2 linked regions of the Aliidongia dinghuensis genome follow. The protein of the gene in region 1 interacts with the protein of each later gene in a pairwise test. Links are inferred from orthologs where the notes say so. Each region holds a gene or a part of one and is shown on either strand. Other genes may lie near its edges. The genes, in order: IEY58_RS17375 and IEY58_RS06185.

Evidence for each region.
Region 2: the proteins of IEY58_RS17375 (region 1) and IEY58_RS06185 interact in binary tests that used the Escherichia coli proteins (3 or more experiments, as listed by UniProt). The link is inferred for Aliidongia dinghuensis from one-to-one orthologs.

Annotation. Positions count from the first base shown.
Region 1 is NZ_BMJQ01000009.1:35,641-42,340, forward strand. Bases 1,954-4,937 are described here. They hold IEY58_RS17375 (ABC-F family ATP-binding cassette domain-containing protein), read left to right. Parts: upstream 1,954-2,495; coding sequence 2,496-4,379; downstream 4,380-4,937. Other genes in these bases: IEY58_RS17370 (amino acid ABC transporter permease), read right to left, coding at 1,954-2,228; dps (DNA starvation/stationary phase protection protein Dps), read left to right, coding at 4,533-4,937. In the rest of the region: IEY58_RS17360 (transporter substrate-binding domain-containing protein), read right to left, coding at 66-857; IEY58_RS17365 (amino acid ABC transporter permease), read right to left, coding at 898-1,551; more of IEY58_RS17370, read right to left, coding at 1,551-1,953; more of dps, read left to right, coding at 4,938-5,015; IEY58_RS17385 (outer membrane lipoprotein), read right to left, coding at 5,105-5,602; IEY58_RS17390 (hypothetical protein), read right to left, coding at 5,618-6,232; IEY58_RS17395 (2-aminoethylphosphonate--pyruvate transaminase), read right to left, coding at 6,433-6,700. UniProt on the Escherichia coli protein: Genetic data indicate it may be involved in ribosome assembly or function.
Region 2 is NZ_BMJQ01000003.1:45,735-52,872, forward strand. What follows is about bases 1,919-5,340. They hold IEY58_RS06185 (2-oxoglutarate dehydrogenase E1 component), read right to left. Parts: upstream 4,981-5,340; coding sequence 2,119-4,980; downstream 1,919-2,118. Other genes in these bases: odhB (2-oxoglutarate dehydrogenase complex dihydrolipoyllysine-residue succinyltransferase), read right to left, coding at 1,919-2,025; sucD (succinate--CoA ligase subunit alpha), read right to left, coding at 5,059-5,340. In the rest of the region: lpdA (dihydrolipoyl dehydrogenase), read right to left, coding at 1-730; more of odhB, read right to left, coding at 784-1,918; more of sucD, read right to left, coding at 5,341-5,934; sucC (ADP-forming succinate--CoA ligase subunit beta), read right to left, coding at 5,934-7,130. UniProt on the Escherichia coli protein: E1 component of the 2-oxoglutarate dehydrogenase (OGDH) complex which catalyzes the decarboxylation of 2-oxoglutarate, the first step in the conversion of 2-oxoglutarate to succinyl-CoA and CO(2).

The sequences.
Region 1 (6,700 bases):
AAATGAAAAGGCCCATCCGGAGTCCCCACACTCCGGATGGGCCAGCCACACGTCCTAACCCGCGATCAGAAGGTCGGCAGATTGGGCAGCGGCTTATGGAACCACTTCTCGTGGATGGCGTTGAGCTCGCCGTTGTTCTTCACGAAATAGACGAATGTGTTGACCCACTGGTGCAGGTTCCACTGGTCCTTGCGCATGGTGATGCCGTTCGGCTGCTGCAGCAGGGTGAACTTGCGCTCGATGCCGGCGCCCGGGTTGGCGGCGAAAGTCGTGTCGCCGGTCAGGCCCGTCTCGGCGATCGCGTCGACCTGGTGGGTGATCAGCGCCTGATAGGTGCTGGGATCATCGTCGAACCGCGCCATCTTGACCTGGTCGCCCAAGCTCGTGCTCAGGATCACATCCTGCACCGTGCCGCGCGGCACGCCGACCTTGAGGCCCTTCAGGTCGTCGAGCGAAGTGATCTTCTTGTCCTTGGGCGCGAACACGACGTTCTCGATGGCACTGTAGGGGATCGAGAACAGCACCTGCTTCGCGCGCTCCGGCGTCACGCCGAAGGTCGCGACGATCAGGTCGACCTTGTTGGTAAGCAAGAACGGGATGCGGTTCGGGCTGGTCAGCTGCACCAGGTTGACCTTGACGCCCATGTACTTGCCGAGGAGCTTCGCCACGTCGATGTCGTAACCGTCCGGCTCCTGCTTCTCGTTCAGGATGCCGTAAGGCGGCAGATCGACGAGCACGCCGATATTGATCGAGCCGCGGCTCAGGATCTCGTCGACCGTCTGCGCCGCCGCCGGCCGCGCCGTCATCGCCAGGCCCAGCATGACGCAGGCCGCCGCCAGGTATTTCATCAGTCTCATGGCCGTCCTCTCCCCAAAGGTTTCTGTTTCCCGTTCCTGCCTAGCGCCGATAGGCCTGCGCCAGACGCTTCTCCAGCCGCCGGCTCGCGATGGTGAGCGGCCAGCAGATGACGAAATAGATGAGCGCCACCGTCCCGAAGATGAGGAACGGGCGGAACGTCGCATTGTTGAGCAGCTGCCCGGCGCGAATGAGCTCGACGAAGCCCAGGATCGAGGCGAGCGAGGTGCTTTTGACCAGGTTGACGAGGAAGCCCACGGTCGGCGCCACGGCGAGCCGGAGCGCCTGGGGCAGCACGACCCTGAACATGATCGGCACATAATGCAGGCCGAGCGAGCGCGCCGCCTCGATCTGCCCCTTGGGCACGCCCTGGATGGCGCCACGCCAGATCTCGCCCAGGAACGCGCCGGCATTGAGGCTCAAGCCCAGCATGGCGGCAATCCACGGGTCGACCGCGACGCCGATCATGTCGCCGCCGAAGAACACGAGGAACAGCTGGAGCAGCAGCGGCGTCCCCTGGAACAGGCGGATATAGGCGATGGCGAGATAGCGCTGCAGCCGGTGCTGCGCTGTGCGCATGAACGCGATCGTGATGCCGACCACGGCGCCGCCGCCGAACGCCAGCGCCGACAGCAGCAGCGTCCAGCGCACGGCCCAGACCAGGAACTCGATGTCGGTGAACGTAAGCGTGCGCATCAGCGGTGCTCCACGCGGGGGAACGCCCAGCGGTCGATGAGCGCGAAGGCCGCCTGGAAGATCATCGAGACGATGAAATAGATGACGAACACGATGATGTAGGTCTCGAATGGCCGGAACGTGCGCGACTGCACGTCCTGGGCGGCGGCCATCAGCTCGTCGGCCGAGACGACCGAGACGATGCTCGAGTTCAGCATCAGGAGGATGAACTGGCTGCCGAGCGGCGCCACCATGACCTTCAAGGCCTGGGGCAGCACGACCAGGCGGAAGCTCTGCAGCGTATGGAGGCCGAGCGCCCTCGCCGCCTCCATCTGGCCGTGCGTGACGCTCTCGATGCCGGCGCGCACGATCTCGATCGTATAGGCGCTGCCGTTCAGCACCATGGCGATGACCGCCGCGGTGTTGGCATCGAAGCTCAGGCCCACGGTCGGCAGGCCGAAAAAGATCATGAAGATCTGCACCAGGAACGGCGTGTTCCGGATGACCTCGACATAGGCGATGACCAGCGTCTGGATCCACTTCGGGCCCGATGTCCGCAGGAGCGCGCCCCCGATCGCGAAGGCAAGGCTCAGCACCATCGAGATCGCCGACAGGCGCAGCGTGTACACCATGCCCCACAGAAGCTCGTCGAAATTGACGGGCTTCAGGATCTCGCCGAATTGAAAGATATAGTTCATGCCGGGCAGGTTTCCCGGTCAAAGAACTCCCCGTCAGGCCGTCTCGGCTGGCGCACGCCCTCTCCCCCTAGGTCTTCTTGCCGGACGTCTCATGATCCGGCTTCGTTCGTCAGGCTCAGTCAACCAACTTGTACGACGAATGTCGAGCCCCGTTTGGTCGCAAGCCCGCCCCGTCCCCGTGTTTTTATCCTCTGATGATATCACACGATCAGTGCTGCATTGCAATGATCGCCAGGACCGGGACGCTCATGGTAAGAGGGCGGCGCCATGCTCTCGATTTCCAACATTACCTATCGCATCGCCGGCCGTACGCTCCTCGAGAATGCGTCCGCCGTCATCGCCGCCGGCCATCGCGTGGGCCTGGTCGGCCGCAACGGCGCCGGCAAGTCGACGCTGTTCGGCCTGATCCTGGGCGAGCTGCAGCCCGACCAGGGCGAGGTCGAGATCCAGCGCGGCACGCGCGTCGGCATCGTGGCGCAGGAGGCGCCGGGCGGCACCATGACGCCGCAGGATGTGGTGTTGGCGGCCGATCTCGAGCGTACCGCCCTCATGCACGAGGCGGAGACGTCGCACGATGCCGAGCGGCTGGCCGAGGTGCACATGCGGCTCGTCGACATCGACGCCCATACGGCGCCGGCGCGCGCCGCCGAGATCCTGGCCGGCCTGGGATTCTCGGAAGAGATGCAGCAGCAGCCGATGTCGAGCTTCTCGGGCGGCTGGCGCATGCGCGTGGCGCTCGCGGCTGCCCTTTTCGCCCAGCCGGAACTCTTGCTGCTCGACGAGCCGACCAACCATCTCGATCTCGAGGCAACGGTCTGGCTCGAAGCCTATCTGCAGAAATATCCGCACACGCTGCTCGTCATCAGCCACGACCGGCAGATCCTGAACGCCTGCGTCGACCATATCCTGCATCTCGACAGCCGGCAGCTGACTTTCTATTCCGGCAACTACGACTGGTTCGAGAAGATGCGCGAGGAGCGCATCGCCCAGTCCAAGGCCGAGGCCGCCAAGGTCGACGCCAAGCGCAAGCACCTGCAAAGCTTCGTCGACCGGTTCAAGGCCAAGGCGACCAAGGCGCGCCAGGCGCAGAGCCGCATGAAGATGCTGGCGAAGCTCGACGCCGTCTCGGTCATCCGCGACGATCCGTCCGTGACGTTCGATTTCCCGGAGCCGGTGGAGCTGGCGCCACCGCTCCTGTCGTTCGACAAGGTCGCGGTCGGCTATGCGCCGGGCAAGCCGGTGCTGCGCGAGATCGACGTGCGCATTGATCCAGACGACCGCATCGCGCTCCTCGGCTCCAACGGCAACGGCAAGTCGACCTTCGCGAAGCTGGTCGCCGGCCGGCTCGAGCCGATGGAGGGCCACCATCACCGCTCGGGCAAGCTCTTCACCGGCTTCTTCGCCCAGCACCAGATCGAGGACATGGACGGCGAGGCGACGCCGTTCACGCTGATGGCGGCACTCATGCCGGGCGCCGGCGTGCCGCAGGTGCGTGCGCGCCTGGGCCGCTTCGGCTTCGGCCAGGAAAAGGCGAACGTCAAGGTCAAGGACCTGTCGGGCGGCGAGCGCGCGCGGCTCAATTTCGCGCTCATCACCTACAACGCGCCGCCGATGCTGATCTTCGACGAGCCGACCAACCATCTCGACATCGACAGCCGCGAGGCGCTGGCGGTCGCGATCAACGAGTACAAGGGCGCCGTCATCCTGATCAGCCACGACTGGCATCTCCTGGAACTGACGGCCGACCAGCTGTGGCTCGTCGCCGACGGCCGGGTCAAGCCGTTCGACGGCGATCTCGAGGACTATCGCAAGCTGATGCTGGGCAAGACCGGCACCGGCAATACCAGGATTCCCAAGGACAAGCGGCCGAAGGAGAAGCCCGTCGACGAGCGCCAGGCCGACCGGTCGCGCGGCGCCGACCGGCGCCGGGAGCTGGACGCGCTGCGCCGCCGCTCACGCGAGGCCGAGGCGTCGCTGGCGCGCCTCACCGAGGACAAGGCGACGGTCGAGGCTTCATTGCTCGGCCGCGATCTCGACAGCGCCAAACGCGCGCAGCTGATGAAGCGGCAGGCCGAGCTCTCGGCGGCCGTCGCCAGCGCCGAGGAAGCGTGGCTCGAAGCGGCGGAAGCGCTGGAGGCCGCCGCCGCTTGATGGGATCCGCCCAGAGCCGCGCCCAGGGAACCATAGGGGCGGGAACCATGGTGGTTTTCCCGCGATTGTAGCGGCGGGCGTGCTTGCTTCCGGGCGCGCCGCCCCTATCTCAAGGTGCCGCCCATGCCTGAAATCCCAAACCCAGAGGTCCCCATGCATCGCACCAAGATCGATCTGGCCGACAACGTGCGCGCCTCCGTCATCGGAGAGCTGAGCACGGCGTTGGCCGACGCCGTCGACCTCTCCGCCCAGGTCAAGCAGGCCCATTGGAACGTCAAGGGGCCGAACTTCATCGCGCTGCACGAGCTGTTCGATCAGATCGCGACCGACGTGCGCGACTACACCGACCTGATCGCCGAGCGCATCGTGACGCTGGGCGGCACGGCCTATGGCACCGTGCAGGAAGCGGTGTCGAAGAGCCGCCTGCCGGCCTACCCGACCGACATTTCGGCCGGCTCGAACCATGTCGAGGCGTTGAGCACCGCGCTCGCCACCTTCGGCAAGAACGTCCGCGCATCGATCGACACGACCGACGAGCTCGGCGACGCCATCACCGCCGACGTGCTGACCGAGGTCGGCCGCGGCATCGACAAATGGCTCTGGATGGTCGAGGCCCACCGCCAGGCGGATTCGTAAGCAACGCCCATCGCAGGACGGCGAAGGGGAAGCCCCAGGGCAGGACCGGCGGCAAAGGGGCGGTTTGTGCAAGAAGAACAAACCGCCGATCAGCTTGCCGGTGCTGCCGGCGGGTTGTTCGACGTATCTGGAATGAGACGGGCCTTGACGCCGTAGATGAGCATGACCTTTTGGCCCACGGCCAAAGGCTGCGCGTCCTTCTGCGTCACCGACATCAGATCGCCGTTCTGTTTCTGCACGATATATTCGAAGGCCTGCGTATCAGTCGCGCTCTTCTCCACAAGCGCGCCGATGGCGGCGCCCACGAGGACCCCGCCCAAGGTGGCCGCGGCACTGCCCCCGCCGGATCCGAATGACGAGCCGCCGATACCACCGGCCGCACCACCAACCAGAGCGCCGGCTCCCGCAGTGCCATCCACGTCCACCGAGCGGACGCTTTGCACAGTGGCGCGATCAACCTTGCTCGCCTGCTGCATGCTGGCCGACGAGTAATGGTCGGGCGAGTAGCCGTTCTGGCAGGCGTTCAGCATCAAAGCGACTAGCGCCAAGCCGCAGCCGCTCCGCGCCATGTTAGAAAATCGGCTCATCGGATACTCACAGTCTTAGGAAACAGGGGCGCCGGGAGGATTCGTTCCCGGGCTCGGTTGCACGGCCACGGCGGGATCGGCCGGCTTGCCTGCCGGCTCTTTCGTACCCTTCTGCAGTTCCCCCACGGTGCCAATGACGGCGTCGCGCGCGACCGCTGTCACGAAGTCATCCCGAGAGACGATCAGGGAGCCAATCAGTCCGAGGCTCATGGCCTGCGCAGCCCCCATTCGCAACAGGGGCGTGCCATCCGTATCCAGAACCCGGATCCCGACGATGACGGAACGGTGAACGAGCAGGCCCAATTCAGGCTGATAGCTCACGTAGAGCCGTACGCGTACGTCAGGCGGACGCGTCCCGTCCTCGACGATGTGCATCCCGTAATTCTCGAACTGGGAAATGACCGCCGCTTTGACGGCGCTCATGACCTCGCTGTCATTCTGCGAGGGATTGGGATCGATGGATTTATCGACATCCGAGTCGAATCCGCCGTTGAAGGATGCGACCTTGTCCAGCTTGATCACATCGATCTTTGACGGAACATCGGCCGCCGATTTACCCGCTTCATACGGAGACGAGGCGCAAGCGGCGGTCAGGCACAGCGACAAGACCGCAAGGAACCTAAGGTACATTCAAAACCGTCCAATCACAGACGCGAAAGATGCTCGACACGCTCAGCTTAAAGGTGATTTCCCCAAAAAGCCATCCGCAGTGAGTGTGCGAGAACCATGGGTCCTCAGCTTGTCGACGAGGCCTTGGCGTTGATGGCAGCGTGCCGTCCTTCCCACCTCGTCATCCCCGCGGAGGCGCGGGGATGACGGCGAAAGCGGGGCTACGACGGCGTCCCTGCCCGCTCCTTGATGCCCATGTCGCGCAACACCGCGTCCATCGCGCGCACTGCGGCCGCCATGTCGGCGGGCTCGATCGCGCCGATGCAGCCGACGCGGAAGCTCGGCTCCGGCGTGTTGTAGAAATTGCTGATGAGGAAGCCGCGCGCCTTCAGGCCGTCGACGAAGCGCTGCAGGTCCCAGGCGGGATCGGCCGGGGCCGCGACATTGACGATGATCGGGCCCTGTACGTGCGCCGGCAGGCAGGGCGTG
Region 2 (7,138 bases), on another replicon or contig:
TCTTGGCGGCCGTGACCTTGGTCGAGAGCTTGAACTGCATGCCCTGCTTGGCGAGCGCGCGGTTCAAGGCCTTGCCGACCTCGAGGTCGAGGCCCGGGGTGATGCGGTCGAGGAACTCGACGACGGTCACTTCCGCGCCGAGACGGCGCCAGACCGAGCCCAACTCGAGGCCGATGTAGCCGCCGCCGATCACGACCAGGTGCTTCGGCACCTTCGGGATCTCGAGCGCGCCGGTCGAGGACACGATCTGCTTCTCGTCGACCTCGACGCCTGGCAGCGGCATGACGTCGGAGCCGGTCGCGATCAGGATGTTCTTGGTCTCGATCGTCTGGCTCGTGCCGTCGGCTGCCGTCGCCGTGACCTTGCCGGCCGCGGCGATCTTGCCCGTGCCCTTGACCCAGGTGATCTTGTTCTTGCGGAACAGGAACTCGACACCCTTGGTGATGTCCGAAACGACCTTGTCCTTGCGTGCCAGCATGGTCGCAAGGTCGAGCGCCACGCCCGAGACCTGGACGCCGTGCGCGGCCAGCGCGTGGTTCGCTTCCTCGAACTTCTCGGACGACTGCAGCAGCGCCTTCGACGGGATGCAGCCGACGTTGAGGCAGGTGCCGCCCAGGCGCTCGTTCTTCTCGACGCAGGCGACCTTCATGCCCAGCTGGGCCGCGCGGATGGCGGCGATATAGCCGCCCGGGCCGCTCCCGATGACGACGAGATCGTAGCTGTCGGTCATGATTCTCTTTCCGTTATGGCTGCGGGCCCGTCACCGGGCCCGCAGGATCTTGATTACATGTCCAGCAGCAGGCGCTGCGGGTCTTCCAGGTTTTCCTTGACGCGAACCAGGAAGGTGACCGCCTCGCGGCCGTCGATGATGCGGTGGTCGTAGCTCAAGGCCAGATACATCATCGGCCGGATCTCGACCTTGTCGCCGATCGCGACCGGGCGCTTCTGGGTCTTGTGCATGCCCAGGATCGCCGACTGCGGCGGGTTCAGGATCGGCGTCGACATGAGCGAGCCGTAGACGCCGCCGTTCGAGATCGTGAAGGTGCCGCCGGTCAGTTCCTCGATCGAGAGCTTGCCGTCGCGCGCCTTCTTGCCGTAGACGCCGATCTGCTTCTCGATGTCGGAGAAGCTCATCACGTCCGCGTCACGCACCACCGGCACGACGAGACCGCTCTCGGTGCCGACCGCGACGCCGATGTCGTAGTAGTTCTTGTAGATGAGCTCGTCGCCCGAGATCTCGGCATTAACCGCCGGCAATTCCTTCAAGCCTGCGATGCAGGCCTTCACGAAGAAGGACATGAAGCCGAGCTTGACGCCGTGCTTCTTCTCGAACGCGTCCTTGTACTGCTCGCGGATCGCCATGATCGCCGTCATGTCCACCTCGTTGAAGGTGGTGAGCATGGCGGCCGTGTTCTGGGCTTCCTTGAGGCGCTGCGCGATGCGCTGGCGCAGGCGCGTCATCTTGACCCGCTGCTCGCGCGGGCCGGCCTCGCGGGCCTGCACCACAGGCGCTGCCGGAGCCGGGGCCGCAGCCGGAGCGGCCGTGCCCGTCGCGATCGCACCCAGCACATCACCCTTGGTGAGCCGGCCGTCCTTGCCGGTTGCCGGAATGCTGGTGGCGTCGAGCTGGTTCTCGGCGACGAGCTTGCGCGCGGCCGGGCCCGAGCGGTCGAGATCGGTCGCGGCCGAAGCGGCGGCAGGAGCCGGCGCCGGTGCAGCCGCCGGCTTCGGCGCCTCGACCTTGGCAGGTGCCGTGGCCGCAGCGGGCTTCGCCGCAGCACCCGCCGCACCCTCGGCGATCACGCCCAAGAGCCCGCCGACAGCGACATTGGCACCTTCCGGCGCCGAGATCTCGCTCAGCACGCCGGTCGCGGGCGAGGGCACGTCCACCGTCACCTTGTCGGTCTCGAATTCGATCAGCGTCTCGTCGATCTTGACACTGTCGCCGACCTTCTTGAGCCAGCGCGCCACAGTGCCTTCGGTCACCGATTCGCCCAGCGGGGGCACCTTGATTTCGGTCGCCATGTTCGGTCCTTGGTTCAGGTTTCAGGTCGAGCGGTGCGGCCGGTCAGTCCCCATCCGGCCGCTTGCCGCCCGTCCCAACAATTGAGGGGTTGGTCAGCGCAGCGTCAGCGCGTCGTCGATGACTTTCTGCTGCTGCGCGACATGCTTCTTCATCGAGCCCGTCGCGGTCGCGGCAGATTCGGCACGGCCGACATAGACCGGGCGCTTCGCCTTGATGTCGAGGCCCGAGAGCAGCGTCTCGATGCGCCGGTCGACGAAGGTCCAGGCACCCATGTTCTGGTGCTCTTCCTGGCACCAGACAACCTCTGCCTTGGTGTAGCGCTTCAATTCTTTGCCGAGCGCGTTGAACGGGAACGGATAGAGCTGCTCGACGCGGACGAGGGCCACGTCCTTGATCTTGCGCTCGGTCCGGGCCGCCAGGAGCTCGTGGTAGAGCTTGCCGCTGCACAGCACGACGCGCTTCACCTTATCGTCGGCGACGAGCTTCTCGGCCTCGCCATAGACGCGGTGGAAGGTCGTGCCCTCGGCCATGTCGGCGAGGTTCGACAGCTTCGCGCGCAGCATCGACTTCGGCGACATGATGATGAGCGGCTTGCGGAAGTTCCGGCAGACCTGCCGGCGCAGCGCGTGGAAATAGTTGGCCGGGTTCGAGATGTTGCAGACCTGGATATTGTCCTCGCCGCACATCTGCAGATAGCGCTCGAGGCGCGCCGAGGAATGCTCCGGCCCCTGCCCCTCGTAGCCGTGCGGCAGCAGCATGACGATGCCCGACATGCGGAGCCACTTCGATTCGGCGGACGTGATGAACTGGTCGATGATGACCTGGGCGCCGTTCGCGAAGTCGCCGAACTGGCCTTCCCAGAGCACGAGCGCGCGCGGCTCCGCCATGGAGTAGCCGTAGTCGAAGCCCAGCACCGCCGCTTCCGACAGGAAGCTGTCAATGATCTCGACCTGGGCCTGGCCCTCGCGGATGTTGTTCACGGGCAGATAGGTCTGCTCGGTCTCCTGGTCGACCAGCACGGCGTGCCGGTGCGAGAAGGTGCCGCGGCCCACGTCCTGGCCCGACAGGCGCACGAACATGCCGTCCGCCGCGATCGAGCCGAACGCCAGCGCCTCGGCCGTGCCCCAGTCGAAGCCCTCGCCGGTCTCGAACATCTTCGCCTTTTCCTGGAACAGGCGAACGAGCTTGCGGTTGAGGTTGAAGCCTTCCGGCACGGTCGTGAGCGCCTTGCCGATCTGCTTCAGCGTCTCGAGCGGCACTGCCGTATTGCCACGGCGGTCGTCGTCCGGCGCCAGGCCGAAGCCGGCCCAGGCGCCCTCGAACCAGTCGGCCTTGTTCGGCTTGTAGCTTTTCCCCGCCTCGAACTCGGCTTCCATCTTGGAGAGGAAGTCGGTCACGATCTGGTCGGACTTGGCCTGGTCGAGCGTGCCTTCGCCGACCAGCTTCTCGGCATAGATCTGCCGGGTCGTCGGCTGGGTCGCGATCTTGCGGTACATGAGCGGCTGAGTGAACGCCGGCTCGTCCGTCTCGTTATGGCCGTGGCGGCGATAGCAGAACATGTCGACCACCACGTCCTTCTTGAAGACCTGGCGGAACTCGGTCGCGATGCGGCAGACGTGGACCACCGCCTCCGGATCGTCGCCGTTCACGTGGAAGATCGGCGCCTGGATCGACTTCGCCACGTCCGAGCAATAGGGGCCCGAGCGCGCATATTGCGGCGCCGTGGTGAAGCCGATCTGGTTGTTGATGATGAAATGGATCGTGCCGCCGGTGCGATAGCCCTTGAGCTCGGTCAGGTCGAGCGACTCGGCGACCAGGCCCTGGCCGGCGAACGCCGCGTCGCCGTGGATCAAGAGGCCCACGACCTGGGTGCGCTCGATATCACCGCGCTGGCGCTGCTTCGCGCGCACCTTGCCCAGCACCAGCGGATTGACCGCCTCGAGGTGCGACGGGTTCGCGGTCAGCGACAGATGGACGGTGTTGCCCTCGAACTCCCGGTCCGACGAGGTGCCGAGATGGTACTTGACGTCACCCGAGCCCTGGACGTCCTCCGGGTTCGCCGGATTGCCCTGGAATTCGGAGAAGATCGCGGCGAAGCGCTTGCCCATGACGTTGGCGAGCGTGTTCAGGCGGCCGCGATGGGCCATGCCGAGCACGATCTCCTTGACGCCAAGGCGACCGGCCGTGCGGATGATCTCCTCCAGCGCCGGGATCATGGTCTCGCCGCCCTCGAGGCCGAAGCGCTTCGTGCCGGTGAAGCGCTTGTCGAGGAAGCGCTCGAAGCTCTCGGCAGCCGTCAGGCGCTCCAGAAGCTCGGTCTTCTCCGTCGCGGGGAAATTCGCGCGGTTGAGCGCGCCTTCGATCTGCTCCTGGATCCAGGCCTTCTGGGCCGGATCCTGGATGTGCATGTATTCGACGCCGACGCTGCCGCAATAGGTATCGCGCAGCACCGCGTAGATTTCGCGCAGCGTGGCATTCTCGAGGCCGAGCACGCCGGCGATGTAGATCGGCCGGTCATAGTCGGCATCGGTGAAGCCGTAATGCTCTGGGTGAAGTTCCGGATGCGGCTCGGGCTTGTGGAGGCCGAGCGGGTCGAGGCTCGCCTCCAGATGGCCGCGCACGCGATAGGCGCGGATCAGCTGAAGCGCGCGGATCGAATCCGTCGCCGCCTGCTTCACCGCCTCCTCGGACAAGACCGGCGCCGTGGCGCCATTGGTCTTCTTGGCCGGGGCGGCACCGGCGCCGTCGCTGCCGATGATCCGCTTCGCGATCTTCTGCCAGCTCGGTCCCTTGACCTCGGCCTGGACCGAGACGGCATCGTCCCTGAGCTCATCGAAGAAGCTCCGCCAGCTCTGATCGACCCCGTTGGGATCGCTCAGATAGTGCTCGTAGAGTTCGGCGATGAAGGCCGAGTTAGTGCCATAGAGGAAGGTGGCTTCGCGGGTCTGCGCCATTTTGTTCGAGCGGCCGCTTGACGCGGCCGCTCTCTCTGCTGGGGTTGGTTAGGTTCGCTCTCGGGGCTCCGATGCGCCTCAGCCCTTGAAGGCCGAGAGCATCGTGGAGCCGAGCGACGCCGGGCTGTCGGCGACATGGAAACCGGCACTGCGCATCGCCTCGAACTTGTCGGCGGCGGTACCCTTGCCGCCCGAGATGATGGCGCCGGCGTGGCCCATGCGGCGTCCCGGCGGGGCGGTGGCGCCGGCGATGAAGCCGACGATCGGCTTCTTGGTCTTCGACTCCCGAATGAACTGGGCCGCATCCTCTTCGGCCGAACCACCGATCTCGCCGATCATGATGATGCCCTCGGTCTCCGGATCGTCGAGGAACAGCTTCAGCGAATCGATGAAGTTCGTGCCGTTGACCGGGTCGCCGCCGATGCCGATGCAGGTCGACTGGCCGAGGCCCACGGCCGAGGTCTGTGCGACCGCCTCGTAGGTCAGCGTGCCCGAGCGGCTGACGATGCCGACCTTGCCGCGGCGGTGGATGTGGCCCGGCATGATGCCGATCTTGCACTCGCCCGGCGTGATGACGCCCGGGCAGTTCGGCCCGATGAGCCGCGACTTGGAGCCGCCGAGCGCCCGCTTCACCGTCACCATGTCGAGCACGGGAATGCCCTCGGTGATGCAGACGATGAGCGACACCTCGGCGTCGATCGCTTCCAGGATCGCGTCGGCCGCGAACGGCGGCGGCACGTAGATGACGCTGGCGTCGGCCTTGGTCACGTGCACCGCCTCGGCGACGGTGTTGAACACCGGCAGGTCGAGATGCTTGGTGCCGCCCTTACCGGGCGTCACACCGCCGACCATCTTGGTGCCGTAAGCCAGCGCCTGCTCGGAATGGAAGGTCCCCTGCGCGCCGGTGAAGCCCTGGCAGATGACCTTCGTATTGGAATTGACCAGAACGGCCATTACTTGGCCTCCTTCACGGCTTTGACGACCTTCTGGGCGGCATCCGCGAGATTATCGCCGGCCAGGATGGGCAGACCCGATTCGGCAAGGATCTTCTTGCCGAGCTCGACATTGGTGCCTTCGAGGCGCACGACCAGCGGCACGTCGAGGCTGACCTCACGCGCGGCGGCGATGACGCCCTCGGCGATCACGTCGCAGCGCATGATGCCGCCGAAGATGTTGACGAGGATGCCCTCGACGTTCGGGTCCGAGAGGATGAGCTTGAACGCGGTGGTGACACGCTCCTTGGTGGCACCGCCGCCGACATCGAGGAAGTTCGCCGGCTCGCCGCCGTAGAGCTTGATGATGTCCATGGTCGCCATGGCGAGGCCGGCGCCGTTCACCATGCAGCCGATGCTGCCGTCGAGCTTGACGTAGTTGAGCCCGTGCTTGCCCGCCTCGAGCTCCGAGGGGTCTTCCTCGTCGGCGTCGCGCAGCTCTTCGACATCCTTGTGGCGGAAGAGCGCGTTGTCGTCGAAATTGACCTTGGCGTCGAGGCAGAGGACGTCACCGGCGCCGGTCACGACCAGCGGGTTGATCTCGACGATCGAGGCGTCGAGCTCGTGGAACGCCTTGGACAGCGCCAGGATGAACTTCGTCGCGGTCGAAACCTGCTTGCCTTCGAGCCCGAGGGCGAAGGCGATCTGGCGGGCGTGGAACGCCTGCACGCCGGTCGCAGGGTCGATCGCGACCTTGATGATCTTCTCCGGCGTGTTATGGGCGACCTCTTCGATCTCCATGCCGCCTTCGGTCGAGGCCATGATGGTGACGCGGCCGGTGGCGCGGTCGACCAGCATGCCGAGGTAGAGCTCGCGCTTGATGTCGCAGCCTTCCTCGATGTAAACGCGCTTAACTTCCTTGCCGGCCGGGCCCGTCTGCTTGGTGACGAGCACCTTGCCCAGCATGGCCGCCGTGTTGGTCGCGACGTCGTCGATCGACTTCACGACGCGCACGCCGCCCTTGCCCTGGGGGTCGTTGGCGAAGTGGCCGGCGCCGCGGCCGCCCGCGTGGATCTGGGACTTCACCACCCAGACCGGACCGCCCAGATCGGCCGCGACCTTCTTGGCCTCTTCCGGCGTGTATGCGACGCCGCCGCGCGGAACGGCGACGCCGAACCCCTTCAGCAAGGCCTTCGCCTGGTACTCATGAATATTCATTGATGCGC